2 regions of the Paenibacillus sp. Pae15 genome follow, and region 2 is predicted to be linked to the other one. Evidence: predicted binding sites of a transcription regulator. Region 2 holds the regulator's gene; the other holds the start of a gene.
The links. The regulator Rex, encoded in region 2, represses fermentation and respiration genes when NADH is low (regulators of the CRP and FNR family bind a similar motif). The targets are predictions, from matches to a motif close to TTGTGAAATATTTCACAA.
Positions count from the first base shown of each region.

Region 1: the regulator Rex is predicted to act here: its motif matches at 5,579-5,596, upstream of nadA (quinolinate synthase NadA).

Region 1 covers NZ_JALJRM010000030.1:5,505-21,720, reverse strand. The annotation lists gene NR121_RS20500 (vWA domain-containing protein) at 1-382, shown strand, start outside; gene NR121_RS20495 (serine/threonine protein kinase) at 366-1,274, shown strand; gene tilS (tRNA lysidine(34) synthetase TilS) at 1,343-2,767, shown strand; gene hpt (hypoxanthine phosphoribosyltransferase) at 2,786-3,325, shown strand; gene ftsH (ATP-dependent zinc metalloprotease FtsH) at 3,398-5,374, shown strand; gene nadA (quinolinate synthase NadA) at 5,663-6,601, shown strand; gene nadB (L-aspartate oxidase) at 6,644-8,257, shown strand; gene nadC (carboxylating nicotinate-nucleotide diphosphorylase) at 8,250-9,128, shown strand; gene NR121_RS20460 (type III pantothenate kinase) at 9,125-9,892, shown strand; gene hslO (Hsp33 family molecular chaperone HslO) at 9,944-10,816, shown strand; gene NR121_RS20450 (peptidyl-prolyl cis-trans isomerase) at 10,887-11,825, shown strand; gene cysK (cysteine synthase A) at 11,942-12,880, shown strand; gene NR121_RS20440 (anthranilate synthase component I family protein) at 12,993-14,555, shown strand; gene pabA (aminodeoxychorismate/anthranilate synthase component II) at 14,552-15,133, shown strand; gene pabC (aminodeoxychorismate lyase) at 15,130-16,017, shown strand; gene folP (dihydropteroate synthase) at 16,052-16,216, shown strand, end outside.
Region 2 covers NZ_JALJRM010000006.1:203,736-219,951, reverse strand. The annotation lists partial or broken gene NR121_RS07635 (dynamin family protein) at 1-1,223, opposite strand, end outside; gene NR121_RS07630 (hypothetical protein) at 1,281-1,553, opposite strand; gene nth (endonuclease III) at 1,575-2,267, opposite strand; gene NR121_RS07620 (S-layer homology domain-containing protein) at 2,442-5,204, opposite strand; gene NR121_RS07615 (GerMN domain-containing protein) at 5,251-5,835, opposite strand; gene NR121_RS07610 (N-acetylmuramoyl-L-alanine amidase family protein) at 5,849-7,489, opposite strand; gene NR121_RS07605 (AAA family ATPase) at 7,703-9,202, opposite strand; gene NR121_RS07600 (hypothetical protein) at 9,195-9,728, opposite strand; gene NR121_RS07595 (cell wall elongation regulator TseB-like domain-containing protein) at 9,921-10,418, opposite strand; gene NR121_RS07590 (amidohydrolase) at 10,451-11,749, opposite strand; gene NR121_RS07585 (DUF47 domain-containing protein) at 12,023-12,643, shown strand; gene NR121_RS07580 (inorganic phosphate transporter) at 12,695-13,696, shown strand; gene NR121_RS07575 (redox-sensing transcriptional repressor Rex) at 13,743-14,366, opposite strand; gene dinG (ATP-dependent DNA helicase DinG) at 14,363-16,216, opposite strand, start outside.

The DNA of each region.
Region 1 (16,216 bases), on a different contig from region 2:
GATCGATGCGAGCGCCAGCATGAAGCCCAAGCTTCAGGCCGTAAAAGAAGCCATAGCGGATCTCCAGCTTAGCTTGCAGTCCCGAATCGGCCAAAGCCGGATTGCCGTTTTCCATTTTCCGGGGAACGTATCGGGGGACCAAGAGATTGTCATGGATTTGGATTGGACCAACGAGCTTGCAAATCTGAACCGGTTGTTTTATAAATTAAACATGAAGGGAACGACACCCACAGGTCCCGCACTGCTGAAAGTGGTTCAATCTATGAACCGGAATGCCGATGATAACAAAGAGAACGCGGGTTATACAGCCGGGAGCCTCTCTATAACGAGCGGAACTGTGATAACAAACGAGGAAGGGATACTCCGTGACTACGTTGTTTGAACCCGCAGTACCTGTGGGAGCCTGGATTCAGGGCAAGTGGAACAAAAACCAGTACCGGGTCGAGCGGCTGCTTGGCGAGGGGGCGAACGGAAAGGTGTTTCTCGTGAGCCGGCGCAAGCGGCTTTACGCGCTCAAAATAGGCTTTGATCCGGCGGATCATCAATCGGAAGTGAATGCGCTCAAGGCGTTAACGAAATCATCGACTTCCTTTCAGGATATGCTCGTGGAAGCGGATGATTTTTCACAGGAGGGTATGGATTATCCTTTCTGTGTGATGCGTTATATCAAAGGAAAGTCTCTTACAGAGTTTATTAAACAATATGGAACCGATTGGATTCCTCTGATTGGCTTGAATTTGCTGCGCAAGTTATCGGAGCTTCACTCAAGCGGCTTTGTCTTCGGAGATCTGAAGGCGGAGAACATGATCATTACCGGGTACGGAGAAGTGGAACTGATCGACTTCGGAGGGGTGACGGCCAAAGGCCGGTCGGTTAAACAGTTTACGGAAGTGTATGACCGGGGGTTTTGGAACAACGGATCGCGAACGGCGGATGAAGGATATGATTTATTTTCTTTTGCAGTGCTGCTCCTCCAAGTGACCGACCGGGAGAGGTTTCAAAGCGTGACATCCATCCTGCCGCAAACCCGGAACGTAGAATGGCTGATTGAGCTTTTGCAGGGGTGTCCCCCATTGGCGCAGGCAGCCCCCTTGCTCCGCAAAGCGCTTACGGGACGGTACGACAGCTCAAAGCAGATGCTGGCCGATTGGCGGGCCCGCAGTCTGGGAAATGGAACCGTCCATAAAAAGCCGGTAAATGGGGATTGGATTAAGCTGTGCTTTGCCGCCTCATTAATTGTATTCGGCGCAACGTTGTATTTGGTTTGGCCATAGGGGCAATACATAAGAGAGCGGGATAACAAGAAGAAACGGGCTATTGGGGAAATGAGAGGGACATAGGGATGGAGACGGCACAATCATTATCCGCTAAGATAGAGCGGTACATACGAGACGAAACGCTGATTGAACCGGGAGATGGGGTTGTCGTAGCGGTATCGGGAGGGCCCGATTCCGTAGCGCTGCTTCATCTTTTGTTTGCGTTGTCCGATCGATACGGATGGAGGCTCGTCGTAGCCCATGTAAACCATGGCTTTCGGGGGTTGGAATCCGATCGGGAAGCGGAGCTCGTGAGTGAACTGGCACAGCGCCTTGGCCTTCCTTTGGCTTCCACCTATATCGATATGCCGCGTTATATAGAAGAAACAGGGCTGAATACACAAGCGGCCGCCAGGGAAAAACGCTATGCTTTCTTGCTGGATACGGCTGCACGCTATCAGGCTCGGCGCATCGCGCTTGCGCACCATGCGGACGATCAGGCGGAAACCGTTATGATGCGTATGCTGCGGGGAACAGGGCCATCCGGCTTGGCCGGTATCCCTATCAGGCGCAAAGAAAAAAATGATGTGGAACTTATTCGTCCCTTACTGCGTATATACAAATCAGAGCTGCTGCATTACTGTTCCGCGCAGGGCTTACCTTACTGCACAGACAGCAGCAATCTGCAGACCAAATATTTTCGCAATCAAATACGATTGGATGTGCTGCCTTTTCTTTCCCGCTACAATGACCAGCTTCCTTCCGCTTTAAACCGACTGGCTGAAATGATGGCCGGAGAGGACGATTACCTGGAGGCGGAAACGCTCAGGCTCTACAAGGCTCATGTAAGCCGGAAGAACGATGCCTGGTTCTGGAGTGCGGAGTGGTTTAGCGGGGTACATGTTGCTTTACAAAGGCGTTTGATTAAACTAATATTAAGTTATCTTGCTTCCGATCCGGAATCCATCGATTTCCTGAAAATCGAGCAGATGCGGATAGCCGCGCTTAGTAAGCAGCCGACGAATTTCAGGCGAGTCATCGGACAAAACATTACGCTCAGCAGGGAATATGATCAAATCGCTGTACATACGATGGTGTTATCACCTTTACCTTATGTCTACGAGATCAAGAAGAACCAGCCGGAGCTGCTGATCCCCGAGACGGGGGTTCGGGCGGAGTTTCGATGGCTTATAGGGACGACGGAAAAGCCGCAGACAAGAGATATGTATTCGGCTTGCTTCGATGTGGATGAACTGGCCTTCCCTGTCATTTTTCGAAGCCGTCGTCCCGGAGATCGTATGCGTCCTCTGGGACTAAATGGATCGAAAAAGGTAAAGGATATGTTCATTGACGGCAAGCTCCCGTTGAGCTTGAGGGAGAAGATCCCGATTGTAACGGATGCCAAAGGGCGCATTCTATGGCTGCCCGGAGTTCGGCGGTCAGGGCATGCGTTGGCCGGCAAAGAAACGAAACACGTGGTATGTATGAAGCTTGATATTGATTTTACTTAAGAAGTAGGAGGATCTCTTTTGCAAAACGACGTCCAAGAAGTACTATACTCTGAGCAGCAAATTCAAGACAAAGTGAAGGAAATGGGCGAATTGATCAGCCGCGATTTCGAAGGGCGCAACCCTCTCGTCATCTGCGTGCTCAAGGGTGCTTTCATTTTCATGGCTGACTTGGTAAAACAGATAACGATACCGCTCGAAATCGATTTCATGGCGGTGTCCAGCTACGGAGCCTCTACCAAATCGTCGGGTGTAGTCAAAATCATCAAGGATCTCGACATCTCTGTAGAAGGCCGTCACGTAATCATTGTTGAGGATATTATCGACAGCGGGTTGACGTTAAGCTATCTGATCGATGTGTTGGAAAGACGCAATGCGAAATCGATCACGGTCGCCGCTTTATTTGATAAGCCTGCGCGTAGAACGGTGGATTTGGATGCAGACTATAAAGGTTATGTTATTCCGGATGCGTTCGTGGTGGGCTATGGTCTGGACTACGGCGAGAAGTACCGGAATCTGCCGTATGTAGGCATATTGAAGCCGGAAGTGTACTCCCATTAGCATTTCTTGAGAAGCCAAGACTTGCTGTGGTACAATATACAAAGTTGCCGTTTGCCTGAGAGGAGGTAGGGAATGAATCGCATTATTCGCAATACAGGCTTTTATCTGCTCATTTTTTTGGTTACCGTCGGAATCGTTCATTTTATCAGCACTCAGAATGAGCAACAAGACATCATCAGCTACGATCAACTCCGACAGACCTTAACGGAAAAGAATGTCGAATCGATCATCGTCAAGTACGATGCTCAAACGTATTTAGTTCGGGGGACATATAAAAATGCGCCATCGTCGAATAATAAAAATTTCGAATCCCGTGCGCCGTATGACCCACAAATCTTCCGTTTGATTGAATCCAGCGACATTCCCCCGGGGAACGTTTACATCGAGAGAATGGAAGGGGACAATGTTTGGATCAGTTTCCTCACCTCCATCATCCCGTTCGTGATCATCTTCATTCTGTTCTTCTTCTTGCTGAATCAAGCCCAAGGTGGCGGCGGTAAGGTGATGAACTTCGGCAAGAGCAAAGCAAGGCTTTATAATGAAGAGAAAAAACGCGTCACTTTCGAGGACGTCGCCGGAGCCGATGAAGAGAAGCAAGAATTGGTAGAAGTGGTGGAATTTCTGAAGGATCCCCGCAAATTTGCGGCAGTGGGTGCCCGCATTCCGAAAGGGGTTCTGTTGAACGGGCCTCCGGGTACAGGGAAGACGCTGCTTGCCAGAGCTGTGGCCGGTGAAGCCGGTGTGCCGTTCTTTAGCATCAGCGGTTCCGATTTCGTCGAAATGTTCGTCGGTGTCGGTGCATCCCGCGTGCGCGATTTGTTCGAGAATGCAAAAAAGAACGCCCCTTGTATTATTTTTATAGATGAGATCGATGCCGTGGGTCGCCAGCGCGGAGCCGGTTTGGGCGGTGGGCATGACGAACGCGAGCAGACGCTCAATCAGCTGTTGGTTGAGATGGACGGTTTTGGCGCAAACGAAGGGATTATTATTATCGCTGCGACAAACCGTCCGGATATTCTCGATCCGGCCCTTCTCCGTCCGGGTCGTTTCGACCGCCAGATTACAGTAGATCGTCCGGATTTGAAAGGCCGTGAAGCCGTCCTGAAGGTACACGCCCGCAACAAACCGCTGAATAAGGACGTGAAGCTGGATCAACTGTCCCGCTATACGACCGGATTTACCGGTGCGGATCTTGAGAATCTGCTTAATGAGGCAGCGCTGATCGCAGCCCGCCGCAACCGGAAGGATATCTCGATGTCTGAGATCGAGGAGGCTTTCGACCGTGTCATCGTCGGGACGCAGAAGAAAAGCCGGCTGATCAGCGAGCGGGAGAAGAGAATGGTCGCTTACCACGAGGCGGGCCACACCATTGTAGGTCTTCATGTGGAGAATGCCGATGTGGTGCATAAGGTCACGATCATTCCGCGCGGCCGCGCAGGCGGTTACGTGATGATGCTGCCGAAGGAAGGCGAAGACAAAATGATGCAGACGAAGTCCGAGCTGCTCGATAAAGTCACCGGACTTCTGGCAGGCCGGGTATCCGAGGAGCTGTTCATCGGAGAAATCGGAACCGGCGCTTATAGCGACTTCCAACGAGCTACCGGCATTATTCGCCGCATGATTACGGAATTCGGAATGAGCGACAAGCTTGGTCCGATGCAGTTCGGCACATCGCAGGGTCAGGTCTTCCTGGGCCGCGATTTTGGGCACGAGCAAAACTATAGCGATGCGATTGCTTATGAAATTGACCAGGAGATGCAAGCGATGATCCGCGCTTGCTATGAACGGGCCAAAGAAATTCTTACCCAATATAAAGACCAGGTTCGTCTTGTAGCGGAAACCTTGATCGAGAGGGAAACCCTTGAGAAGGATCAAATTAAAGAGCTGATCGAAAAAGGTTCGCTGCCGCCTTTGGAGAAAGACGGTTCCTCTGAAGCCAAATCCGAGGAAGTGAAAGTGAACATCCAAAGTCAGCCCTCGCAGGAAAGCAAAGAAAGTCAATCGGATTTGGATAAAATATATTCCAAAGACCCAGATAAAGATAAATAACCATACGCTAAACCGGTGCTGGAAACAGCACCGGTTTTTGTATTTCACAGGGGTCCATGACGGCTTTTTGCGAAACTGGACTTATGACCGGGTACGGATGAACAGGGGTTCCGGAATTGTGGATTTTTTCCGGGTTTTTCAGGTGATTTAAACATTGACATAGCTTTATCAGTTGTGTAAATTAGGTGTAAATCTTTATAAGCTTTGTGAACATTTTCACCAGACTGCTCTAGTCAATGAATGAATTTTTCATACCGGCTGCAGGGGCTGAGAAAAGGATGGTACCTCATGGAAGCATTAGCATTGGAGCGAAAAAAGGAGCAGCAGCAAGAGCTGAAGGAACGAATCGCCCAGTTGAAAAAAGAGCGTAATGCCATTATTCTTGCTCATTATTATCAACGGGATGAAATCCAGGAAGTGGCTGATTTTCGGGGCGATTCTTTCTTATTGGCGCAGAAGGCCGCATCTACCGATGCCGACGTTATTGTATTTTGCGGCGTGCATTTTATGGGAGAGAGCGCAAAGATTCTGGCTCCGAACAAAACAGTGCTCATTCCCGATGAAAGGGCCGGCTGTCCGATGGCGGACATGGTCAATGTGGATGGCCTTCGGGAGTTGAAGAAAAAGCATCCGAATGCCAAGGTCGTTGCGTATATCAACACATCGGCCGAGGTTAAAGCGGAGACGGATATTTGCTGTACGTCGGCGAATGCGATCAAGGTGATCAATTCGGTCGATTCCGATGAAATCATCTGGGTTCCGGATAAAAATCTGGGGGATTACGTTTCCAAATTTACGGACAAAAAAATGATTATTTGGGAAGGATATTGCAACACACATGACATGTTGACCGTCAAAGATGTAGAGGAAATGAAAGCGCAGTATCCGAATGCTCAATTTGTGGTTCATCCGGAATGCCGTCCGGAGGTCGTAAAGCTTGGCGATTTTGTCGGCAGCACAACGGCGATCATTAAATACTGCAAAGAATCCGACTGCCAGGAATTTATCGTCGGCACAGAGGATGGAACCGGTTACCAGCTGCGAATGGACAGTCCGAACAAGAAATTCCATTTTGCCACGAAGTATTTGGTTTGTCCTAATATGAAAGTCAACAATTTGAAAAAGGTGGTCAAATGTTTGGAGACGAACAGCCCCCAAATTTATGTGCCACAACACGTGGCCGATCAGGCCAGAGCATCCTTGGAGCGCATGTTGCAGGTCAAGTAGCATGCGCTACTTCTCTTCTTGGACGGGTGGGGTTGGGAATCAATGATACCGCGGTACTTGGTTAATTTTGATTTGGAGAAGCTTCCTCATGTTTATACGGATGTCATCGTGATCGGCGCAGGAATCGCCGGTCTTTTTACCGCTCTGAAAGCATCGGAAAAGCATAAGGTATTGATGGTGACGAAAAAATCGCTGCTGGACAGCAATACCCGGTATGCTCAAGGGGGAATCGCGGCGGTTATATCGGATGAGGATTCTCCTGCCTATCACCGGCAGGATACGCTCATTGCCGGAGCGGGGCTGTGTTCTTCGGCCGCGGTGGACGTGCTGGTTCATGAAGGTCCTGCAGGCGTTACGGATTTGATCCGTATGGGTACCGAGTTCGATATGGAGGACGGCCGTTTTGCCTTAACTAAGGAAGGGGCGCACAGCCAACGGCGTATTCTGCACGCTCAGGGCGACGCAACCGGCGCTGAGATCGTACGAGCCCTTTCGGAGAAAACGAAGCAGGAGAAGAACATTGAGATCTGGGATGATCATTTTGTTATCGATTTGATCACCGATGACGGAACGTGTTACGGTGCGTTGGTGCAAAGGCCGGACGGACAAAAGGTGTTCGTAGGCGCCAATGCGACGATTCTTTGCACCGGCGGGGCCGGACAGCTGTTTCGTTACACGACGAACCCCGAGATTGCCACAGGCGATGGCATTGCCATCGCTTATCGTGCAGGAGCGGACATACGCGACGTAGAATTTATACAATTCCATCCGACGGCATTATGCTACCCGGGGGCGCCGAGGTTTTTGATCTCGGAGGCCGTAAGGGGAGAAGGCGCGGTACTTCGCAACATCAAAGGAGAGCGTTTTATGGAGCGGTACCATCCCCAATTGGAGCTGGCTCCGCGGGACATTGTCGCACGTGCCATTGTCAGTGAGATGGAGGAGACGAAGTCCACATTCGTTTACATCGACTTTACCCACGAATCACATGAAACCGTGAAGAACCGTTTTCCGACCATCTATGATTTCTGTCTGAATTACGGGTTGGACTTGTCATCGGACTGGATTCCGGTTGCGCCGGCGGCCCATTACATGATGGGCGGAGTAGCGACGGACTTATACGGAGAAACCACCGTGAAGCGGTTGTTCGCATGCGGGGAGGTATCCTCAACCGGTGTTCACGGTGGCAATCGGCTTGCCAGCAACTCCTTGTCCGAGGCGATTGTTTTCGGGCGGCGGATCGTAGAACGGATTGATCAGCTGTCTCCTTTAGAAACGGTACCGCCCGTCCGGGAGCAGCGGCCCTTAAAAGATAACGCGATTCAGCCGGTGGTGGAGAAGAAGCTGAAGCTTCAGAAGCTGATGCTTCGCTATGCAGGTCTAAAGCGGCATGCGAAAGGATTGGCTAAGGGTTACGAAGAGCTTAAGCGTCACCTGTCCTTTTTGGACAGCTGCCTGTCCAAGCGGGAGGAGTACGAGTTTGCCAATCTCCTCATATGCGGGCTGCTCACAACCCAGGCTGCATTGATTAGGGAGGAAAGCCGCGGGGGACACTACAGAGAAGATTTCCCTGAAAGGGACGACCTGGTATGGCGCAAGCATACCGTGTTCAACCGCGTGAACGGAATCAAGGAAGGGAGAAGCGATGATGTTTGAGTTGAATCAAACCGTTCTGAATGAAAGTCTTAAGCGATGGCTGGAAGAAGACATCGGCATGGGCGATGTCACGACGATGACCACCATCCCTTCCGATTCAATGTCCAAAGGGATCATTCATGTGAAGGATAACGGTATTGTGGCAGGCCTTCCCGTCGCGAAGGCGGTTTTTGCTCTGGTTGATCCTCAGCTTCGGTTTGAGGCTAAAGCGAGCGATGGGGACGCCGTCTCCAAAGGAACCGTCATTGCGGAGGTTAGCGGAAGTACCCGCAGCATTCTGCTGGGGGAACGGCTAGCGCTCAATTTGTTGCAGCGCATGTCGGGTATTGCCACCCGAACAAACCAGTTTGTCGAACGGCTGGAAGGGCGTCCCTCGCGGCTGGTCGATACGCGCAAAACGACTCCGGGCCACCGCATGCTGGAGAAATATGCGGTTCGCGTCGGCGGAGGGCATAACCACCGGTTCGGTTTATACGACGCGGTGATGATCAAGGACAATCATATCAAGGGTGCCGGAGGCATCGCGAAGGCGATTCAATCCGCCCGGGCCCGCATTCCCCACACGATGAAGATTGAAGTCGAAGTGGAGAATTTCGTGCAGCTGAACGAAGCGTTAGGCGCGGAGCCGGATATCATCATGTTGGATAATATGGGGCCGGAACAAATGAGGGAAGCGGTGCTGTTCATTAAACAACGGGCTCCGCATATCATTGTAGAAGCGTCAGGAAATGTATCGTTGGACAATGTGCGTGAGATCGCTGAGACCGGCGTCGATGTGATTTCCGTGGGCAGGCTGACTTACTCTGTCCAGTCACTGGATATCAGCCTGGATTTGAATGAACAGAAGGGGAAGAAGGAGGATCGTGCATGATTCTGGTGGTGGACGTGGGCAACACGAATATCGTAGTCGGTATTTACGAGGGCAGGCAGCTGCTGCATCACTGGCGGCTCAGCACGAATCGGTCGGCCACCACGGACGAATACGGAATGATGATGGTGAATCTGTTCCGCCATGCGGATATTCGCCTGGAGCAGGTAGAAGGGATTATCATTTCTTCGGTCGTACCGCCGCTTATGTTTGTGCTGGAGCAATTATGTTTAAAATATTTAAAGAAAACGCCTCTGGTCGTAGGGCCGGGGATCAAGACCGGTCTGAATATCCGCTATGAGAATCCAAAAGAGGTGGGAGCGGACCGGATTGTGAATGCCGTGGCAGCCATCGAGCTGTATGGTTCCCCCTGTATTGTGGTCGATTTTGGAACGGCCACCACGTTTGATTATATTGATGAAGGCGGACAATATGTCGGAGGCGCCGTTGCGCCAGGGATTGGAATTTCGACCGAAGCCCTGTATCAGCGAGCGGCCAAGTTGCCCCGGATTGAGCTGACCAAACCCAAAAGCGTGGTAGGAAGAAACACCGTTGCTTCCATGCAGGCGGGCATTATTTACGGCTTTGCAGGTCAGGTGGATGGCATCGTGGACCGGATCAGGCAGGAATTCGGTTCAGAGCCGAAGGTTATTGCGACCGGCGGCTTGGCGGAGTTAATTTCAAGCGAATCCCGTACCATTGAGCTGGTGGACCCTTTGCTTACACTGCAGGGGCTGCAAATCATTTATGAACGGAATGTCGGGTAAATTTTTATGTGTAACAAAGCCATATTTGGTAGATAGAGAAGGAGCGGCATTATGCAGGATTATTTGATCAGGGCAACGGCGTATGAAGGAAAAGTACGGGCGTTTGCCGTGAAAACGACCGGGATTGTAGAAGAGCTCCGGCGGAGGCATCTTACAACGCCTACCGCTACAGCGGCATTGGGGCGCACGGCAACGGCAGCTCTCATGATGGGTGTGATGCTGAAGGGTGAAGAAAAGCTGACGGTGCAAGTGAAAGGCGGCGGCCCCATCGGCCAGATCGTCGCGGATGCGAATGCCAAAGGTGAAGTGCGCGGGTATGTAGACAATCCGGGTGTTGATTTGCCGCTGAATTCCATCGGCAAGCTTGATGTGGCCGGGGCCGTCGGTACCGATGGTTTTTTGTATATAACCAAAGATCTTGGCTTGAAAGAGCCTTACCGCGGAAGCGTACCGATTGTTTCCGGGGAATTGGCTGAAGATTTCACCTATTATTTTGTTAAATCGGAACAGACCCCGTCGGCTGTCGCTTTAGGGGTGCTTGTGGATGTCGACTATACCGTAAAAACGGCAGGCGGCTTCATCATCCAACTGCTTCCAGGGCTTAAAGACGAGGAAATCGATCAAATCGAGAAAGAGCTTGGCACTCTTCCCCCCATTACTAAGCTGCTGGACCGGGGAGATTCATTGGAATCCATTCTGGAAACCTTGCTTCCCGGGGCCAAAGTGCTTGAACGCAGAGATGATGTCCGATTCCAGTGCAAATGCTCGCGTGAACGTGTAAAGCAGACCCTGATCAGTATGGGGCGCTATGAGATAGAGCAAATGCTGGAAGAGGATGGGCAGGCGGAAGTGGTGTGCCATTTTTGCAATGAAAAGTATCATTTCGGCGAAGATGATTTGAAAGTCCTGATTCAGGCCTTGTAAGCCAGGAGAACGATCGGGCGGAGGCGCTCTGTCCGACTATATAGAGAGCGACAATACGAGGGGATAGGATATGCGAAACGTTAAGGTGTTATGGGGATTGATCGTTGTTTTGCTGACCGCTGTTGTTATCCTCTCCTCCGTACTGATGGCCCAAACCTTACAACCACCCGATTCAGACAAACATCCGGACCAATCTCAGAATGGCGGAGAGACACGCATTGTCGCCACAGTCGGAACCAAGAACATCACCATCGGAGAAGTAGAGGAGCAGCTGATCCAAAAGTATGGAAATCAGCAGCTGAACCAAATGATAGATCAGGAAGTTATACGTGCCGAAGCTGAGACGCAGGGGATTGTGGTGAGCGAAAGCGAGATTCAGCAGGAACTGGAACGAATGCAGCAAGGCTATGACAGTGAAAGCCAGTTTTACGAATTGATGAAAGAGCAGTTGGGATTTACCCCCGAGGCTTTAAAGAAGGATGTATACAATAAATTGCTGGGCGACAAAATTACGATTCAAGGCATCGTCATTACGGATCAAGAAGTAGAAGCTTACATGCTTGCTCATCAAGAAGAGTTTAAGCCGCGTGTACAGCTTAAGCTGCAGCATATTGTATCCGCGAATCGGGAACAGGCGCAAAGAGCGCTGGACGACTTGGCCAAGGGCCAGAGCTTTGCCCAAGTGGCCAGGGAGCGTTCGCTTGACGATGCCACGCGGGATAGCGGAGGAGATTTAGGGTGGCTCGATGATGACGATCCGTTCATCCATCCGGCTGTAATGAAAGCGGCCATTTCGCTAAAACCGGGAGAAGTCAGCAAACCGGTGGAGGCCGATGGGCGGTATGTGATTGTTCGTGTGGCGGATCGGAAGGAGCAGTCAAAGGGCAGCCCGGAAGTCCTGCGCGAACAAGTGCGCAAGGAGCTTGCTTTACGCGAAGCTCCGCCTTTAAAGGAAACGCTGGAGAACCTACGGAAGAAGTGGAATGTGACGATTCGCGAGTCATTTTAAAAGATCGAATCCTCAAAAAATGTGTATTGACAACCTCCTTAAGGGTTGATAAGATAAAGACATAATACCTAGCAAAATACTCGGATATTTGATGCGAACTTGAGGAGGAGAACGGAATGGCCAAACTAGTACAAAATGTAACTGAATTAATCGGGGATACGCCGCTTGTGAAATTGAACCGCGTCGTACCGGAAGGAAGCGCGGAAATTTACGTTAAGCTCGAATTCCAAAACCCGGGTGCAAGTGTAAAGGACCGGATTGCCATTAGCATGATCAATGTAGCAGAGCAAGAGGGGCTCATTAAGCCGGGGGATACCATTGTGGAGCCGACCAGCGGCAACACGGGTATCGGTTTGGCGATGGTCGCTGCGGCCAAAGGGTACAAAGCGATTCTGGTTATGCCTGAAACCATGTCTATTGAAAGACGCAACCTGCTCCGGGCTTACGGCGCTCAACTGGTACTGACACCTGGAGCAGAAGGCATGAAGGGTGCGATTAAGCGCGCGGAAGAGATTGTTGCCGAGAACCCTGGCTACTTTATGCCACAGCAATTTAAGAATCAAGCGAACGTCAAAATCCACCGCGAAACAACGGGTCCGGAAATCGTGGAAGCGATCAAATCCCACGACGGTAAGCTGGATGCCTTTATCGCAGGGATCGGAACGGGAGGAACGATTACAGGCGCCGGCAGCGTTCTGAAGGAAAACTTCCCGAACATTAAGATTTATGCCGTTGAGCCTGCGGCATCTCCTGTATTGTCCGGAGGCAAGCCGGGTCCGCACAAGATTCAAGGTATCGGGGCCGGATTCGTGCCTGATATCCTGAATACGGAAGTGTACGACGGAGTGATTACGGTTGAGAACGAAGAAGCGTTCGAAACGTCCCGCCGTGTGGCCAAAGAAGAAGGCATTCTGGGTGGTATCTCCTCCGGGGCAGCGATTTTCGCCGCACTGAAAGTGGCGAAGGAGCTTGGCGCGGGCAAGCGTGTCGTAGCGGTTATTCCAAGTAACGGTGAGCGCTATCTGTCTACACCGCTGTATCAATTCGAAGACTAAAAGGGCATCATACGCCTGCTCGGCTTGGCTGAGCGGGCTTTTTTTTATTTGGCTTTTCAAGTATACTAATCCCAATATCTTATTGAGACGATGGAAAGGGGGCCGGATGGCAATGATTTTGACTTCATATGAGCAGTGGCAGCAATGGGCACGCAGCCACTCCGTGCTTCCTTATATCAGGAGCTTTCCTTTGGATGAAACGCGGCCCTTGTCTTGGGCGGAGGCCTGGGAACAGGCGGGGCCGGAATCCTTTGTGCTGGAGAGCGGCAAAGGGGGCCGTTACAGCTTTTTCGGCCTAAAGCCGGCTTCTTCCATCCGTGGAACGGAGGGAGCCGCGACGGTGATCGGGGAGGATGGCAGCGAATCGCGATGGTACGGTGCTCCGCTGGAGCTCGTGAAGCGATGGATGGCGCCCTTTCACTCGCCTGTCGTCGAAGGCGCCCCCAAGTGGGTAGGCGGCTGTCTCGGCTTCTGGGGATATGATGTTGTTCGCACGATTGAACGGCTGCCGGCGCGTGCCAAAGCCGATTTGCCTATACCCGATTACGCCTTTATGCGGGTAGACGAGCTGTGGATCATCGATCATGAGGAGCAGATGCTGTACTGCTCGGTGAACACCTACTGTCCCGCTGAGCACAGGGGAGAGGCCGAATGGCTTCTCCGCCGCTATCTTGAGGCGGAGCAAGCGGCGGAGCATATGAAACGCGTATGGGACCGAATTATATCCTTAAATTCAAATCCGGAGGCGCTGGAGAGGCTTGACGAGCGGAGGCGTACAATGGAAGAGGACGATCTTCAGGTAGACGTTGAGGCCATTCCCGGGCTTACGGCGGATTTTCCCAAAGAAGATTATATCCGTGCCGTCCGCCGCATTCGCGATTATATCGGTGCGGGAGACGTCTTTCAGGTCAATTTGTCGGTGCGCCAACATAAGAAGCTGGAAGCGGCGCCGGAGGAGATTTACGAATGGCTCCGGCTTGTGAATCCTTCTCCTTATATGGGCATGCTTCGTTTCGGCGATTTTCATCTCGTTTCCGGCTCTCCGGAGCTTCTTGTACAGCTGGACAGGGGAACAGTTCGTACCCGTCCCATCGCAGGAACCCGTCCAAGGGGAGCTACCGCTGAAGAAGACCGGCGGCTGGCGGATGAGCTGATCCACAATGAGAAGGAACGGGCGGAGCATATTATGCTGGTCGACTTGGAGCGCAACGACGTTGGGCGAATATCCGCTTTCGGTACCGTACGGGTTAAAGATTTTATGGTCATCGAATATTACTCTCATGTCATGCACATCGTGTCTCAAGTAGAGGGACGGTTGGCGGAGGGGCGGGACGCCTTTGACGTTATTGCCGCAACCTTCCCGGGCGGCACGATTACAGGCGCACCGAAAATCCGGACGATGGAAATTATAGAAGAGCTTGAACCTGTGAGGAGAGGGCCCTATACCGGTTCGATCGGCTGGATTGACTACAACGGGGATATGGAATTTAATATCGTCATCCGAACGTTGGTTGCTGCCGGAGGCATCGGCTACGTACAGGCCGGAGCAGGGATTGTGATCGACTCCGTCCCGGAAAAAGAGTACACGGAATCCATCAATAAAGCGAAAGCCATGTGGAAGGCGATTCAATACAGCGAACGGAAACCAATAAACCAAGGGAGGGCGAAACCATGATATTAGTTATCGATAATTATGATTCGTTTACGTACAATCTGGTTCAATACTTAGGCGAGCTGGGAGAAAAGGTAGAGGTGCGCCGCAACGACGAGATCGATCTTGCAGGTATAGAGGCGCTGAAGCCGGACCATATTCTCATTTCCCCGGGACCCTGCACACCGAATGAAGCGGGGATCAGTCTTAGTCTGATCGAGCATTTCAAAGGGAAAATTCCGATACTCGGCGTCTGCCTCGGCCATCAATCGATCGGACAAGTGTTCGGCGGAGATGTGATTCGTGCACAGCGGCTGATGCACGGTAAAACGTCGGCCATCTACCATGACGGCAAAGGGGTATTCAAGGGCCTTCCCTCTCCTTTTACCGCGACGCGTTATCATTCGCTGATCGTCAAGAAGGAAACACTGCCGGACTGCCTGGAAATCAGTGCACACACGGCGGAAGGCGAGATTATGGGGCTCCGCCATAAAGAATACCCGATTGAAGGGGTGCAATTTCATCCGGAATCGATTATTACAGACCACGGGCACCAAATGCTTCGGAACTTTTTGAAAGAAACGGCAGTGGGCCAGGCGTGATTATCGATGTAAACGGCGAATGCATAGAAGAAAGCCAGGCTGTGGTCTCCGTATACGACCACGGCTTTCTTTACGGCCTGGGTTTGTTCGAGACGTTTCGAACATACGGAGGCCATCCCTTTTTACTGGAATGGCACTTGGAGCGTCTGGCTTCAGGCTGCAGGGAGCTTGATATAGACTATGAACCGGATTTGGAAGCGTGGAGCCGAAGGATTTCCAGACTTCTGGAAGTGAATCAGCTTCCCGATGCTTATTTTCGTTTGACGGTAACGGCCGGGATGGGAGCGCTCGGCTTGCCCTCAGGGACCTACGAAAAGCCGGAAGAAGTACTTTATGTAAAGCCTCTGCCTCCTATGGATCCGGCTGTTTATCATGAGGGGAAAGCGCTGCAGCTGCTCCGGCTGCGGCGCAATACGCCGGAAGGTGTGGTCAGGCTAAAATCGCTGCATTATATGAATAACGTGTTGGCCAAAAAAGAAATGAAACGATATCCTTGGGCGGCCGGGGCGGAGGGATTATTTCTGGACACGCGAGGCCGCCTGTGCGAGGGCATCGTGAGCAATATATTTTTCGTACGGCATGGGGGGCTGTATACACCTGCGGTGGAAACCGGACTGCTGCCGGGGATTACCAGGCGATTTGTCATGGCTGCAGCCCAACGTGAAGGAATAGACGTATCGGAAGGCCTGTACGATTGGGCTGATCTGCTTGAAGCCGATGAGGTGTTCGTGACCAATTCCGTACAAGAGCTTGTTCCTGTCACGACATTGTTCGACGAAACCGGCGCGGCTCATCGTGTGGGCCTGGGAACAGCCGGGCCGATAACACAGCAGCTGCTTCAAGTCTACAGGAAAGCGGCGGCAAGGAGGAATGACCGTGTTTAAAAACGATCGTGATCAGAATGACCGCACATGGATTATGGGAATATTGAACGTCACCCCGGATTCATTCTCGGACGGCGGGCGCTACATCGATCCGTCCGCAGCGGTGGCCCGCGCAGAGCACATGCTTCAGGAAGGTGCAGACATCCTCGATATCGGCGGTGAGTCCACGCGGCCCGGGTTTGATCCCGTACCTCTGGAA
Region 2 (16,216 bases):
GCGGCCAGACGCTGCTGCCGCTCCGCCGCCGTCTTCGCCGCCGAGCCCAGCCAGCCTACCTTAAAGCCCGGCCGCCGGCTGTCCAAATAGACATGCGCAAGGTCCCGCGTCACAGCAGGAATGACGTTCGCGGCTTCGAGCACCGCCGTTACGTCTTTACGCAGCGCCGCCACCAGCTCCTGCGGCAGAGCGGTCAGCCGCGCAAGCTCGGCGCTCGCTTCGCGCATTTGCTCCTGCGCGGCCTCATATCCCTCGTCCGCGGCGATCTTGACGCGCAGCGCCTCCTTGGCCGGCTCGTTCGCCTCGGCCATCTTCGCGGCATGCGCCGCCGCCAAAGCGCGCGCCGACTTCTCGAGGCTGAGCCGCACCAGCGGCTCCCGAAGCTCGATCAGCCGGCCGAGCAGGCTCTCCAGCTCGCCCCACTCGCTGGCCGGATGATCCGGCATCTTCACCGAAGTATAGACGATCCCGGCAGGGGTCACCCCCCAGTTCGCGAACGCCTCGCGCACTCCGGCCTGATAAACATCCAAAGGCACTTCATGCTCGCGGTGTTTATCCATCATGTTGACAATCAGATAGAGCGGCTTGCCCCACTCCGTCAACTTTTTCGTAAACGCCAGATTGATTTCCGACTGAACATGGTTGTAATCCATCACATAAAAGACCACATCGGCCAAGTGCAGCGCCGATTCCGTAGCCAACTGATGCGCATCGTCCGTAGAGTCGATCCCCGGCGTATCCAAAAGCGCCGCATGCCCCTTCAGAAACGGAATCGGATAACGGATTTCCACCGTTTCGATCGCTTCACCGTTGCGGCAGTGCTCCGCCAGATCATCCAATGGCACCTGCTCCACTTTCGCGGCGCCGTCCCCGTCAAGGGATTCATGCCGATAAATGACCCGGGCTCCGGCTTCCCCATCCACGATACTGACGATATTGGCGCTAGTCGGAATCGGACTGGAAGGCAGCAGCGTATGCCCGCACAGCTTGTTAATCAAACTTGACTTCCCCGCCGAAAAATGTCCGCAGAATGCCAGATGAAGCCGGCCGCTCTCCGCTTTAGCCAGCAGCTGCTTGAATTTTCGGCCGTTCTCCTGATCGCCGGCCTGTTCGACTTGTGTCAGAAGATGACGGACGGCCTCCTCCATCGTTGCGTCCGGATTCATATTCCCCGCTTGCTCTTGAACCGATATGGCTTCCCCTGAAGTCATTACGCTTTTCATCCGTTTCTCTACCCCTAATCCTCTGTTTGAAAGAAAAAAAACCGAATTGCTTCGGTTTTAGTGTACCATATTTTCGGTCTCAGGGATAAAAATTTCGAATACATCGCGGTGCTGCAAAATGGTAATGTCTTTATCCTTCACCTTCATGACCACAACCTCAGGACGCTGCTTCATTCGGTTCAGATAATTTTCCGGCACGCTGCCGGACTCCGAAACGGTAACGCCGTCCACCTGCTTTTCTTCATTTTCCTGAAGCGGAGTTTGGAGCACCTTCTCATAAATATCTGAAAACACTTCAAAATTACTGGTATATACCGATATGCATTTCACTATTATCCGATCCTTTCTCATTCACACTTTTACAGTTTTTCCCTTTGACATGGATTTCCTGCTCGGGTTCGTTTTCGTTTTCAACCGTTTTTTTCCTTCTCGGCAATATTCCAGCAATGGGCACAGCTCACATTTCGGGTTTTGCGCCTTACAGTGGTAACGCCCGAAAAAAATGAGCCGATGGTGCGTCTGCGTCCATTCCTCACGCGGCACCTTTTTCATTAATTTCTTTTCCACTTCCAGCACGGAATCCTTTTCTCCAGCCAGCCCTAACCTTTTGGATACCCGCTCCACATGAGTATCGACGGCGATCGCGGGCACACCAAATGCATTGGAGACTACGACATTCGCCGTTTTTCTCCCGACACCGGGAAGCTCGACAAGCTTCTCATGCTCACGGGGAACTTCTCCATCATACTTGTCCAACAGGAGCGCGCAAAGCGCTTGAATGTTCTTCGCTTTGTTCCGGTAAAGCCCGATGCGCCGGATATCCTGCTCTAATTCCTCCAGCGGCACGGCCAAATAATCCTCAGGTCTCTTATACTTCTGAAACAACGTGGCGGTCACTTTGTTCACGGTTTCGTCCGTACATTGAGCGGACAATAGAACAGCGATCGTCAGCTCGAATGGATTCGAATGGTGAAGCTCGCAATGGGCATCGGGATACATTTTGGCGATTTGATCAAGAATGATTCTGGTCTTCGTTGGTTTCATCGTCTCGCCCCTCTTTCCGCCCATTTCTTACAGTTTACCGAATTGAGCAGGACGAATCAATGACCCGGGCCGACAAAATGCGAACTTTTTACGAAAAAACCGCCTGTGAGTAAGGTTTCCTTACCACACAGACGGCAGATAAGCGAAAAAAGTTTCATCATGGCTTAAAAAAGATTAGGGCTTTTCGATCTCGATAATTTTATCGTCCAGCACATAAATGGTCACTTCTTCATTCTCCATGAAAGCATTCGCGGCCACGGTTTGATTGCCTTTATGCAAATAAGCTTTGGCAAAGAAGCTGTATGACGTTTTGTCATTGTTGCCCGTTGGCTTCAGAATCAACTGGTTTACCGTATACATGTACGATGAAACGACGCGCTTGGAGGCAGTGGCAACATGAATCGTTATTTTATCGTTCACGTCGCGGATCACCTCCACCCGGTCATCCGGCTTCAAAGAGGTAATCGCCGCCGATGTGGTCCCATTCAGCTTGATTGTAAATTGAGACCCGAGCGGCTGCACCTGAACGTTTCCTTGGAAGTCCTGTACCGTTATGGTTCCCAGCGCGGCGTCTACAGCCGTCACCTTGCCGCGCAGTGTATTCAGAATAGTGACATTCGCCAAAGTCACACCGTTAAAGCTGGCTTTTACATACTCGTCCACCTGGATATCTTCGAAAGCGTTCGTCGATTTACCCGGATTGCTGATCTTATCGTTGCTGTCCACCACAAACGTCAGAAGCGTTCCGTTCTCGTCCTTCACACTCACCTGACGGGTAGACGGTGTGGTGTAAAGCACCTTATACACTCCAACCTTTTTCATCACGATATCTGAAATCATCGTCTGATCCCCGAGGTTGATATTAGCGCGGATCGAGTCTCCTACCTTCAGATCAGCCAGCGTGCCGTTCGTTTTGTTCTGCAGCTCCACCTTGGTGCTCGCATACGCTTTGAACGTCAGATTTTGGCCGCCTACCGTCCGGATCGTCATCTCATTGGTTGTACTGTTGATCTGTGCGACGGTACCCTCGATATACTGCGTCATTTCGACCTGAACGATTTTATCCTTGGATACCTTCAGGTCGATTTTTCTCTTATTGTTTCCATTCGAGATGAACATCGATTGGAAGTTGGACACCGGAAGCGTGGCATCTCCAATGCGAACGGCCGTGGAGTCGGTCAGCCGGAACACGCCGAATTCCCCGTTGTCGGCTTCAATCGTAAGCAGTTTCCTATCGGGGTCATAACCGACAATAGAAGCAAAAACATACTGTTTTACCGAACGGCTCGTCACAGTGACCTTGACCACTTTATCGTTGACAAGGTCCAGCTTCAGCGTATCGCCGGTTTCAATATCGTACAGGCTGGCGTTCGGCAATCCGTCGATCGATATGAGTGCATTGTCGGCAATAAAGTAAGCTCCGAGCGCGCTGCCGCCGGCTTTTTTGATCGTCATAATTTTCTTGTCGTTGCTGAGGCTTTCCAGCGTGCCTTCTACCGATTGGGTAACGTCCGCCTGCTTGCGGATCGTGATGGACACCGCCTCGTTAGACTTGATGGTGTAAGCCACCGTATCGCCGACGCGCAGCTTCGACAGGTCGGAAATCGTTCCGTCAGGCAGCGTTACCGTAGCGAGAACCGGGAAGGAATAGGTCTCCTTTTGTCCCGAGGTTTGTTCAAGGAACGTCACCTGCTTTTGTTCCAGATTAATGCTTAGTACCGTACCTTCCGCCGTTTTGTTCAGCGGAACCTGCTTCACGATGATATGGGAGATTTCATTTTCTTTCAGCAGCATGTTCCGCTTTAACTGCAGGATGCTTCCCGGTTCAATAGAGCCCAGGCTGAGCCCCCGGCCCGATGCATCCGTTATCGTTACATTGGAAGCAAGCTTATACAAAGTGCTTTGCGTCCCTTGTTGAATCGATACCATCATTTGATCCAGGAAGGTTTGGCCAAGCGTACCTTCGTACGTTTCCATCTGCTCCTGATCGTCTGTCAGCTCGACATACAAAGCTTCGCCTTGATTATGTACAACATAAACTTCATTGGTAAGCTTAATGGACGATAAAGGAATCCGGGTGTCGTCCTTCGCGTTATAGATGACCGTATTCGTCGAGATGGTGTAGCTGTCCGTCGTTCCCTGACTATTCAGCACGCTGATTTTGCGGTCGGTCAGCTCCATCACGTAACCGATGGACACCCGGTCGGAACGGGTGGTCAATTCTTTGTCCGCACGGCTGAGGAACGTGGCCATTTGAGCCCTCGTCACTTTGCCTTGCGGATGGAATCCGTTGTCTTCAAAGCCTTGAACAATCTTGAGCACAGCAGCGGCATTAATGTACCCGTTGGCCCAGTCGGACATGTCCTCGGCATCCGCGAACATAGACGACGAAGCCGCCTCCTGCCTTGCAAGATCTTCTTTTCCGATCGCCCGAATAATCAGCTTCGCCACCCATTCGCGAGTAGCGTCGCGGGATCCCCAGGCTGTCTTGGAGGACGTATCGCCGGCCTCCTCCTGCGTCAGGATCAATCCTCTGTCAAAGGCATAGGCAACATAAGGCTTGGCATAATCGCTTACCTGAACAGGTAACACCGTCTCTGCTTTATTTTCGAGCGCCTGCTTTTCCAGCCCCATCATCCGGATCGCCATCACAATGACATCCTGCTGGGACACGGAGTTTTCGGGACGGTATTCCGCTCTTTCATAGCCTTGAATAATGCCAATGGCGGCAAGCTTCGTAATATGCTTGATCGCCCAATGCTGCGGACTCACGTCAGAGAACCGCTGAACGTTCCCTGCCGTCGAGGCCGCCGATGTTCCCGTCGTGCCGGAGCCCGTCCCCGTTTGCTCGGCAAAAGCCGAGCCGCTTACCGTAAGAGAGAGCGCCAGTACGGCAGCGGCCAGCCTGCGTGCTTGCTTTTGTTTCTTGCTCTTCATGTATCCAATAGCTCCCCTCAGTTATCTGGTAATCCACATATCAGCATTAATTACGTTTGATCGGGTGCGGCAGATCCATATGGCCCATCAAGCTTTCCACTTGTTTGCCGTCCACCAGCACTTGAATCGATTGAACCTCCGTGAACTGAAACAGCGTGTTTTGCAGCGCAGTCAGGAGCATTTCCTCTCCTCCTGAACCCAAATGAGACTCAGGAGACATGGACAAATCGATCGTCAGCTGACCGTTTGACAATTCCACTTTATGGAACGTAAAGCCTTTAAATAATGGAAGCGTTTGGTTGTCCGGACTCGTTTCCAGCTTTTCCAGCGCCGCTTTGTACTTGTCCTGATCCTGTTTAAAGCTGATCGTCACTTCTTTTTCGACCAACTTCTCAAAATTGGCATCCGTATAATAGGCCTTTACCTTCAATTCCTTATTCTGTTCCTGATTCGGTTGAGGCGTCGCGGTCTGGGGAGGCTCATTCGTCCCCTGCTGAGAGCCCTGCTCCGTAGTTGCAGGGGGTGCTGCTGCCCCCGGGTTCTGCGCGGGCGGTTTACTCTGTCCACAGCCCGAAAGCAGCAAAGTGAAAACGGCTGCGGCTGCCAATCCTTTATGCCATTTTTGATTCATGGTCACCAACTCCTTAGTCAAGATTCAACTGCTTCTTAATGGCAGCAACGATGGATTCGGCAACCCGATTTTGGAATGCATCCTGATACATCAGAGCTTCTTCCGCAGGATTGGACAAAAAGCCGATTTCCAGGAGTACTGACGGCATCGTGGTGTTACGAATCACATAGAAGCGCTCCTGTTTGACCTTCCGGTCGGTAAAACCCGTTGCTTCAACAATAGATTTGTGCATCAGATTCGCAAAATCCAGGCTTTGCGGCGTCCAGTAGAACGTTTCCGTTCCTCCGACGGATTCCTTGTTAATCGTATTGGCGTGAATCGATATGAATAAATCGGCCTCGGACTCTTCCGCTTTGGCTACCCGATCCGCCAGTTCAATGAACGTATCGTCGGTTCTTGTCATCACTGCTTCGATGCCAGGCTCCTTCTGAAGAAGATCGGCTACCTTATGGCCAAGAGATAGCACTAAATCTTTTTCAAATCGGTTCGTCACCGAAACCGCACCGGAATCCTTCCCGCCGTGTCCCGGATCAATGACCACCCGGTAGCGGTCTTTACCTTTGGCGAACTTGGCGGAGATCAGACCGCCAGGCAGCACATCCGATAAGATCAATTCGGATTTTTTTTGCAAATCAATTACTATTCTAACGGTAGACGGTTCTTTTGAAAATAGAGAATAGCGAATTTTTGCCACGATATCATGCGGTTCAGTTAAAGGAACCGTACCTTCCTTGGCTTCATTGACAACCGTCGCCAAGGTCGCATCAAGCTCCGCTCCCGGGATATCCAGTACGATCCGGTCCGGTTCGGCCAGTTTGAACATCGTAGGCTTCACTTCGCCGCCGGTCGTCTGAATGCACAGCATCTCGCCATCAAATGTGATCGATTGCACCTTAACCGGCGCTTTTCCATCTTTCACAGCGGGAGCGTTGGCATCGGCCGCCCCAGGCGCCAATGACCTGGTGGCGCTTTGCGGTACTGCGCATCCGGGCGAGGGAGCGTTCGCACCCGGATTAACAGGCTGCTCGCCGGCTTTTACCGGATTGCCCGAGCCGTCTGAAGAAGCTTCCTTATCCCCTGTTTTATCTTTGCTTTCTTGCGGATTTTTGCCGCCGGCAGAGTTATTATTGCCCGCAGAATGATTGCCGGCCGCTGCCGCATCATTTCCCGGCTTGACTTTTCCGTCTTCTGAACCGGTCTGATCAGGTTCAGGGCTTTCTTTTTGTTTTTGATACAGGAATACGGAGCGGGTTGGCTCGTCCCATGTGACTTCCACACCCAGATTCTCGCTTACAAAACGAATCGGAAGCATGGTGTTCCCTTCAATAATGGTCGGAGCTGTTTCAAGAATATAGGATTTGCCGTCGACCGTCGCCTGCTTTTTGTCAATAAACAATTGGATGCTGGTGCCTTCTTTGGCCACCGACACCTTGCGCAATTTAGGGTCCCATGACACCTTGGAGCCGAGCGATTCCGCGATAATCCGGATCGGCACGATCGTATTATCGTTGACGATACGGGGGGCAACCTCGGGGACCAGCTGCTTGCCGTTCATGAACAATTGGATCGGCTGAGCCGCGGCCAAACCTATAACGGGCAGCAACAGGAATGACAGGAGCAACATCGTGAACCAGGCAGTGAAAACCTTCATCATGCACCTCAATTTATATTATTGGTTCTATGTAGAATGCCGAAAGATTGTGTTGCTTTCGGACGGCAAAAGGAAGACGGTGGTGAAATCTACCATTATATTAGACTATGAAAAAACAAAAAAGTTGCACTTTTGGCGAAACAAGCAGAAAAACATAAAAAAACGCAAAAAACCGGAGGCCAAACGCCTCCGGTCCATCGATTGCTTCTATATTCTCTATGCAATTTGCTGGTTTATCGACCTCTGCAGCAGTTCCCTGAACTGATTGCCGGACAGCACTTCCTCCGCAATCAAGATGTCGAGCGATTCTTCAAACACTTTGCGGTGCTGCTCCAGCATGTTGCGTGTAGCTGTCATCAACTGATTCAGGATCGCCGCATTTTCCTTCATCAGCTCTTCCTTGGTTACCATGTCTCTGTCAATAATGCCAAGCCTTGTGAGTCCTGAATCCATCATGGTCCGAACCATGTTCAACGCCTGCTCGAAGTCGTTGCGCGACCCCGTGCTGCGGCCGCCGTAGAACATCTCTTCTGCGACCGCACCTCCCAGCGCAATCATGATTTGATGCTCGATTTGTTCTTTGGTATACAAATACTGATCCTGCTGAGGGTTATGCCTTACAAACCCGAGCGCCTTGCCCCGCGGACTTAGCGATACTTGCGATACCGATCCCGGACGTACCAGCTCTGCTGCAATAGCATGCCCAAGCTCGTGCATGGCTACCCGCTCCCGCTCCTCTTTTGTCGACTCGCGGTCCGTTTTCTCGCCGAGCATCACTTTGTCGACCGCCAGAGACAGATGCTCCTGGCTGATCTTATCCGCGTTATCGCGCATCGCATAAATGGCCGCTTCGTTCATGACGCTCTCCAACTGCGCTCCGGAGAAGTGAAAGGTCTCCCTCGCGATCAGCTCCATATCAATATTGTCCGACAGCGGTTTATTTTTGGCATGGATGTTTAAGATATGGAGACGGCCCTTTTTATCCGGCAGATCGACTTCAATGTGCCGGTCGAAGCGTCCGGGACGAAGCAGCGCCGGATCCAGCATTTCTTTGCGGTTGGTTGCGGCCATGATGAGCACGCGCGGCGTTTCGTCGGTATGAATCCCGTCCATCTCGGTCAACAGCTGGTTTAACGTCTGGTCATATTCCCGATGCTGACCGCCGTCCCGCTTGCCTCCGATCACATCGATTTCATCGATAAAGACAATGGCGCTGTTTTTGTTTTCTTTTACCGCCCGGGTTCTGGCTTCTTTAAACAGGTCCCGAATCCGGCTTGCGCCGACGCCCACATACATCTCTACAAATTCACTGCCCGACGCCGCCATAAATACCGAATTCGTATAATGCGCCGAGGCCTTGGCCATTAACGTTTTGCCCGTTCCCGGAGGTCCCGTCAACAATATGCCTTTAAGCGGACGGATGCCGAGCCGCTGAATATCCTCCGCGCGAATCAGAAAGTCGAGCGCTTCCTTCAGCTCCTCCTTTGCCCGTTCTTGACCTCCGATATCATCAAAGGTCATGTAAGCAGGCGTTCTGCTCCTTGCTTTTCGCTCGGAACCGACATTCATGCCGTTGCGCACTCGGGTCATATACACAAAGGCTCCCAGAAAGGCCGCCATAAATACGATCGGAATGATATTCACACCAAGAAATAACAAAAATGCTATAAGAACAGGTACAACGCCAATCACGATTTCTTTACCGTACTTACTCATTAGGCCACACTCCCAATTTGGCAGGCGTCCGTGGAAGCATCACATACTTGCTGTCCTTACCGTCCGTAATCGTAATGTATACGAATTTATCGTCCATTTCTGTCGTTGCTTGAATCCCTTCGCTTTTCGCCGTACGATCTTCAAGCGTTTTTGGAATTTGCGCATACTGCTTTGTTTCCATCGCCTGAGCGATCTCGAACAATGCCGACGACCACCACTGCTCCAGCCGTTCGGACGGTGGATTGACCACTTTGAGTTTCAACTCTTTGCTGCCGAGCGTCGAACGCCCTTCGTTCTGAATCCGGTGGTACACTTCCCGGAGACTTGTCCCCGGTGCGACCGCAAGCTCCAATTGTGCTTCGTTACCCGATAATTTTATAGATTCAAGTTCAACGCCGGGAATAGCTGACACGACTTTTTCAAGAGGGCTTTCCATAGCGTAACTTTGATATGCAAAATATCCGCCGAATAATAAGGAGGCTGAAACCAGAACACTCAATACAACAGGCAAAAGACGTAGTTTCATGAATCAACGTCCTCCTTTCGTAAATAGTATATCATAATAGCCATACTCGAAGTATATCATATGATATATACTGATGGCGATGCAATGTGTGGAAAATACGTAAATGCTCTGTAAGAAAGCCAAAACACAAGGCCGCGAAAGGCATTGCTTCTTCAGCTTGCTCTCCCGCGGCCTGTATAACATCGCCTGCCGTTACTGTATGGATAACCTCCATGTATCCCGATGCAGTCCGTCTTTAAATGTATAAAAATCGTAAAAATATTGATCCCGCGAAGCGTTTTCCGGTTTCAGCTTGTAGAAAACTTCCCAAACCGGCTGCCCGTCTTGAACGCCGAGCATCACTCTGAGCACATCCGCCTGAGGATGCTTGGTCTTCACCAACGCTTCGGCCTGTCCCGCACTCAAACCGGCCGATCCCATTTCGGTTCGAATTTCATCTTCAGCCACCCACACATAAATCGGCTGTCCGATTTTATCTTCCCCATAGATGACGGTGTATGTTTTGTCGCCGACAAATCGTTCCACTTTGTTTGCCTTTGCCAATATGGTCTTCTCATACGCTGTTTGAACCGCCATTCGCTGAATGCCCCATTCACGTTCCGTCACCGCGCGAAAGGCTATGATCATTCCGATGCATAGGACTGCCGCCGCAAACACCGCAATTGCGGCGATCTTCCAGCTTTTGCTCACCAACGACTCTCCTCCTCTTTATTCCGTCCCCGTCAACCGGCAGTTAGCCGCTCAAAACATTGCTGCGCTTCAAATTTTATTTTTTCTTCATCCAATGTCAAGCACTCATTATTTCTGATAATCCATCGGCCGTCGATGCACACGTCGGTAACATCCCGGGAACTCGCCGCATAAACGACATGAGAAATCACATTCGTCCGAGGATAATAGTGAGGCTGCTGCATATCCAGCGCAATGAAATCCGCCTTCATTCCGGCCTTAAGCGCCCCTACATCCCCAAGCCATATCGATTGGGCGCCGTACAGCGTCCCGAGCTTTAATGCGTCCCAAGCCGGAACAGCTACGGGATCCCCTGACACACCCTTATGAATCAAGGCGGCTAAGCGAATTTCCTCCAGCATATCCAGGTTGTTATTGCTTGCCGCTCCGTCCGTCCCCAGCGAAACAATAACACCGGCCTTCAGCAGTTCAGGCACACGGGCTACTCCGCTCGCCAGCTTCAAATTGCTCCCCGGATTATGAGATACGCGCACGTCATGGTTTTTCAGGACGGCGATTTCCTCGTCTGTCAGGTGTACCGCATGCGCGACAAGCGTCGGCCTGGAGAATACCCCCAGCTTCTCCAAATGAGCCACGGGTCTTGCCCCGTACTGCTTTACATTTTCCTCCACTTCTCTTGCCGTTTCCGACATATGGATATGGATCGGAAGATTCAAGTCGTGCGCGGCCTGTACAATTCTTTCAATATAATCTGGAGGGCATGTATAAGGAGCATGCGGCGACATCATGGTCGTAATCCGACCGCCGGCTTGTCCGTGCCACGATTTGGCGAATTGGATCGCTTCCTCCAGCTTGGCATCCTGCTCCTCACGGGAGCACAAACCGATTACGCCGCGGGTCAGACAAGCACGTATACCGCTTTCCTCCGCAACCTCCGCCACTTCGTTCATGTGGTCGTACATGTCAACGAATGTTGTCGTTCCGCCCTTCAGCATTTCCAAAACCGAAAGCTTGGTCCCTGTCCGTACATCGTGCGCGGTAAATTTTCCTTCCATAGGCCACATTTTCTCCTGCAGCCATACCTGCAAGGCCAAATCGTCCCCATAACCGCGCAAGAGCGACATGGCGGCGTGACCATGCGTATTGACCAATCCGGGCATATACAGCTTCCCGTTTCCATCGATCCGCTCATCGAATGTCGCCTCTGGCGAGGGAGCCTGCTCTCCTATATATGTAATCCGATTACCTTCCATTGTCATATATCCGTTAATGACAGGTGTTTTCTCATTCATCGTAATAAAAGTGCCGTTCTCAATGATTGTTTTTTTCATTAGACCCTTCCTTTCCCCTGCAAATTACAAGTCCGTTTCCAATGTACAACTTCAGCGCGGCAAAATCAAGGAGTCTAGTACTTATAACCACTTTTACCATTACATATCAGAAACAAATTTTTCATATCCTAACTCAAGAAATCTTCATTGCTTTCCATCAGCCGATTGTGTTATTTTTAATTTTGTGAAAAAATTGACGGCACGTTTCTACATATTTTTTATCTTCGCGATGTGATCTTCATTAATTTTTAACAATTTCGGGAGGCCAAAGCTATGCTTTTCACTAAAAAAAATGATACGGATTTTCTTCTCCTGCTGATTAACGCATCGGAGAACACGCTGCAAGCGGCACAAATGTTTCGCAATGCCGTCATGGGAGATCAGCCTCCGGCTGCCTTCTACCCGCAGTTGAAAGAACTGGAGAACAAAGGCGACCAAATCACGCATCAAATTTTCAAAGGGCTTAACAAAGTGTTTATCACACCTATAGATCGCGAAGATATCATGGAACTGGCCGCCAAGGTTGATGACGTCCTGGACGGGATCGAAGCTACCATTGCACGATTCGATTATTTGAACATCACCGTCTCCGACAAATATATGAGAGAATTCTCGGCGGTCATCGTCGCCAGCTGCCAGCACATCCTGGATGCGTTCAAGCTGCTTTCCAAAAAGAAATATATGCAGCTCACGGAGCATACGGTTCAAATCAACAGCCTGGAAAATGAAGCCGACCGTCTGATGCGCGAAGGCATCCGTGAAATTTTCACCAATCCAACGGACCCGTACCACGATTTCAAGCTAAAAGAGCTGTACGAGCGTTTGGAACAAACGACCGACGCATGCGAAGACGTAGCCAACATTCTGGAAAGCGTTGTGCTGAGATATTCCTGAACAGCCGTTGTGCCGGCCGCTAAGGAACCCCAGCATGCTTAGGAGGACATTATGTTAACTATACTTATCATCATCGTCGCCTTGGCGTTGATCTTTGACTTTATTAACGGCTTTCACGATACGGCCAACGCTATCGCAACCTCCATATCTACAAGGGCATTGTCGCCGCGTTTTGCCGTATTTTACGCAGCGGTGCTGAACTTTATAGGTGCATTGTTTTCTTCAGAAGTTGCCAAAACCGTAGGCGGAAGCGTAGCGAATCCTGCTGCGATCGAGAACGGCATGTATGTCGTTATCGCCGCCTTACTATCAGCCATTATCTGGAACCTGCTTACGTGGTATTACGGGATTCCCTCATCGTCATCTCATACGCTTATCGGATCGCTGGCCGGAGCGGTCATCGCCGGAGGCGGGCTTAGCAGCGTCAACTGGTCGGGATTCCAACAAATCGTGCTGATTCTCATTTTATCGCCTATCGTTGCATTTGGTACCGGCTTTATCATTATGTGGATTATCCGTCAACTGATATTGGCGAGCGGCAATCAGTCACGCTCCAAGCTTAACCGTACTTTCCGCGGCTTTCAGATTTTATCGGCCGGGCTGCTGTCCTTTTCTCACGGGGGGAACGACGCTCAGAAGGCCATGGGGATTATCGTATTCGGATTGGTTGCTCTCGGCTACCAATCGGATTTGGAAGTTCCGCTTTGGGTGAAACTTTCCGCGGCCACCGCTATGGGGCTCGGAACTTCGATCGGCGGCTGGAAAATCATTAAAACCGTGAGCAAAAAGCTGCTGAAGATTGAACCGATCAACGGCTTTGCCTCCGACCTGAACTCATCCATCGTGATTCAAACGTCCACCCATCTCGGGATGCCGCTTTCGACGACCCATGTCATTTCGTCATCGATTATCGGTACCGGTTCGGTCCTGAGATTTCATGATGTCAAATGGGGCACGGTCACCCGGATGGTCATGACCTGGGTCATCACGATCCCGATCAGCATGGTGCTGGCCTTTCTGATTTACAAAATTATTTTCCCCTTTATATCGTAAAAAAAGACAAGCCCGGTGCAACTGGATCATTGCACCGGGCTTCCTTTTATTCCTCCAAATAATAGGCCAGACTTTGCAGATCCGTCGTGAAATCCGCATGGTGTACGCGAATCCCGCTGGGCACCTTGATAATCATCGGAGCAAAGTTGAGAATGGCTTCCACCCCTGCCTCGACAAACTGATTGGCCACGTGCTGCGCCTCCATAGCAGGAACAGTTATGATCCCGATCCGCACCTTTAGCGCTTGAATCGTATCACAAAGCTCCTCCATCGGTTTTACCTTCAAATTGTTGATCGATTCTCCGATTTTTGTTTTTTGGGAGTCGAACACGGCCACAATTTTCATATTATCCTTAAGATAAGCGTTATAATTGCATAACGCCCGACCCAGATTCCCTGCACCGACCAATGCAACCGGGATCACCTTGTCGATTTTTAATATTTGCCGGATTTTTTCAATCAGATAGTCCACATCGTATCCAATACCCTTTTTCCCGAATTCTCCGAAATAGGCCAAATCCTTGCGGATTTGAGCAGGGTTTAAATCCAGCTTTTGCCCCAGCTCCTGAGAGGATACCGTTTGTACGTTTTTCTTGCTGAGTTCATTCAGAAATCGGAGATAGATCGGAAGCCGACGAACAACCGCTTCGGATATTTTCGGAGTTTTCATTCTGCATTTTCACCCATCCACTGCTTTATTCTTGGTACCAACTGATTCGAATTCATGTGCTCGATCTTCGGACCTGGCAGCGAATATAAGAAATACTTGCCATAGTTCGTATCGATAACGCGAGTGTCGTATATAATCACAATTCCTTTATCCGAAGCCGTTCGCACCAGACGTCCGAAGCCTTGCTTGAAGCGAATGACCGCCTGGGGTACGGACAGCTTCATAAAAGGATTCTGGTTCTTTTGCTTCAGCTTTTCCGTTTTCGCTTCAACAAGCGGATGATTCGGGGGCTGAAACGGAAGCCTCACAATCGCCAGACAGCTGAGCGCATCGCCGGGAATGTCCACACCTTCCCAAAAGCTGCTCGTCCCAAGCAGCACACTGGCTGGGTTGCTTTGAAATAACCGGGTCAGCTTGCTTCGGTTGCTGCTGTCTACGCCTTGACCAAGTACGGTCACTCCGAATGAAGAGAGCATGTCCTTCAATCCCGCATGAGCGACCTTGAGCATCCGGTTGGATGTAAACAATACCAGCATCCGGCCGCGCGTTTCGAGCGCCACTTCCGCCAGCGACGGCACTAGCTTGTCCAGAAATTCCTTCTCGCCGCTGGCTCCCCGCAGCGTCGGAAAATCCCGGGGTATGGCGACCAGCGCCTGCTTGCGGTAATTGAAGGGCGATGGCAGCTGAACGGTTTTGAGCTTACCGTCCGGATCCCCGTAAGCCAGCCCCAGCTGCTCGCAGGTGTAATCAAACGATTTGCCGACCGAAAGCGTAGCTGAAGTCATAATCACGCTGTCCTTCACTCCGAAAAAGGTTTGCCGCAGCATTTCGCTGACATCTACCGGCACACAGAAGAGCTGAAGCGAACGGTTCTTATTGTACATGCCGCCTTCGAGCCAGTAGACATAATTGTCATCGGGCATCGTCATAAAAAAATGCAGCGCATCCCGATGCCTGTACAGTTCCTTCACGGTTCCGGTCAAATCGGTGATCGAGCTTTGCACATCGTATTCGTCCTGAACCTCTTTGATTTCCATGATCATCCGGTCAAGCCGGTGCAATGCTTCATTGAAATGAAGCTGCATGTTCTCCTCTAAGATCAGCAGCTTGTCCCAGCCGGCGGGCAGCTTGTCCTTCTTCAACCGGTACACGAACGAGCTGCCCTCCGTTTGGCTGCCATCCCCCCCGGAGACAAGCAGTTGATAGAGCAGTTCGGTCAGCTGATCCCATTCCTCTTTTAGCTGCACCAGCCTCTCCACGGCCTGATCGATCATTGCGCACCAGCCTTGCGACCGTTCTTCCTCAAATTTCTGCAGCCGCAAGCGCAAGGAGGACAACTGGCCGGACCGGGAATCTTTATATAACCAATGCAGCGTATTCATCAAACCATGGTAGTGCAGGTCAATGCCCAAATGCTTGCCGGCCACTTCTTCAAAATGATGCGCCTCATCGATCACCAAATGTTTATATGCGGGCAGCAGCCGGTTTTCCGCTTTCGTATCCGTGAACAGCATCGAATGGTTTGTAATGATGACATCCGCCGTATTGGCGTCATGCCGGGCACGATGGTAAAAGCATTTTTTAAACCAGGGACATGCACGGTTCAAGCATGAATCCGCATCGCTTGCTACCGTATGCCAGAACTGTTGGCCTTTGTTTCCAAAATGAAGCTCCTCTTCATCTCCGCGCGCTGTCTCCCCAAGCCAAACCAGCATTTGACCTGCGGTGATCCGGTCGTCCCATCCGTGTTCAAAATCAAGCGAGTTCAGTTTTTGTTCGAATTTGCGCAAGCACAAATAATGGCTTCGGCCTTTGAAAACGGCCGCTTTGAAATGAACCGGAAATAAGCT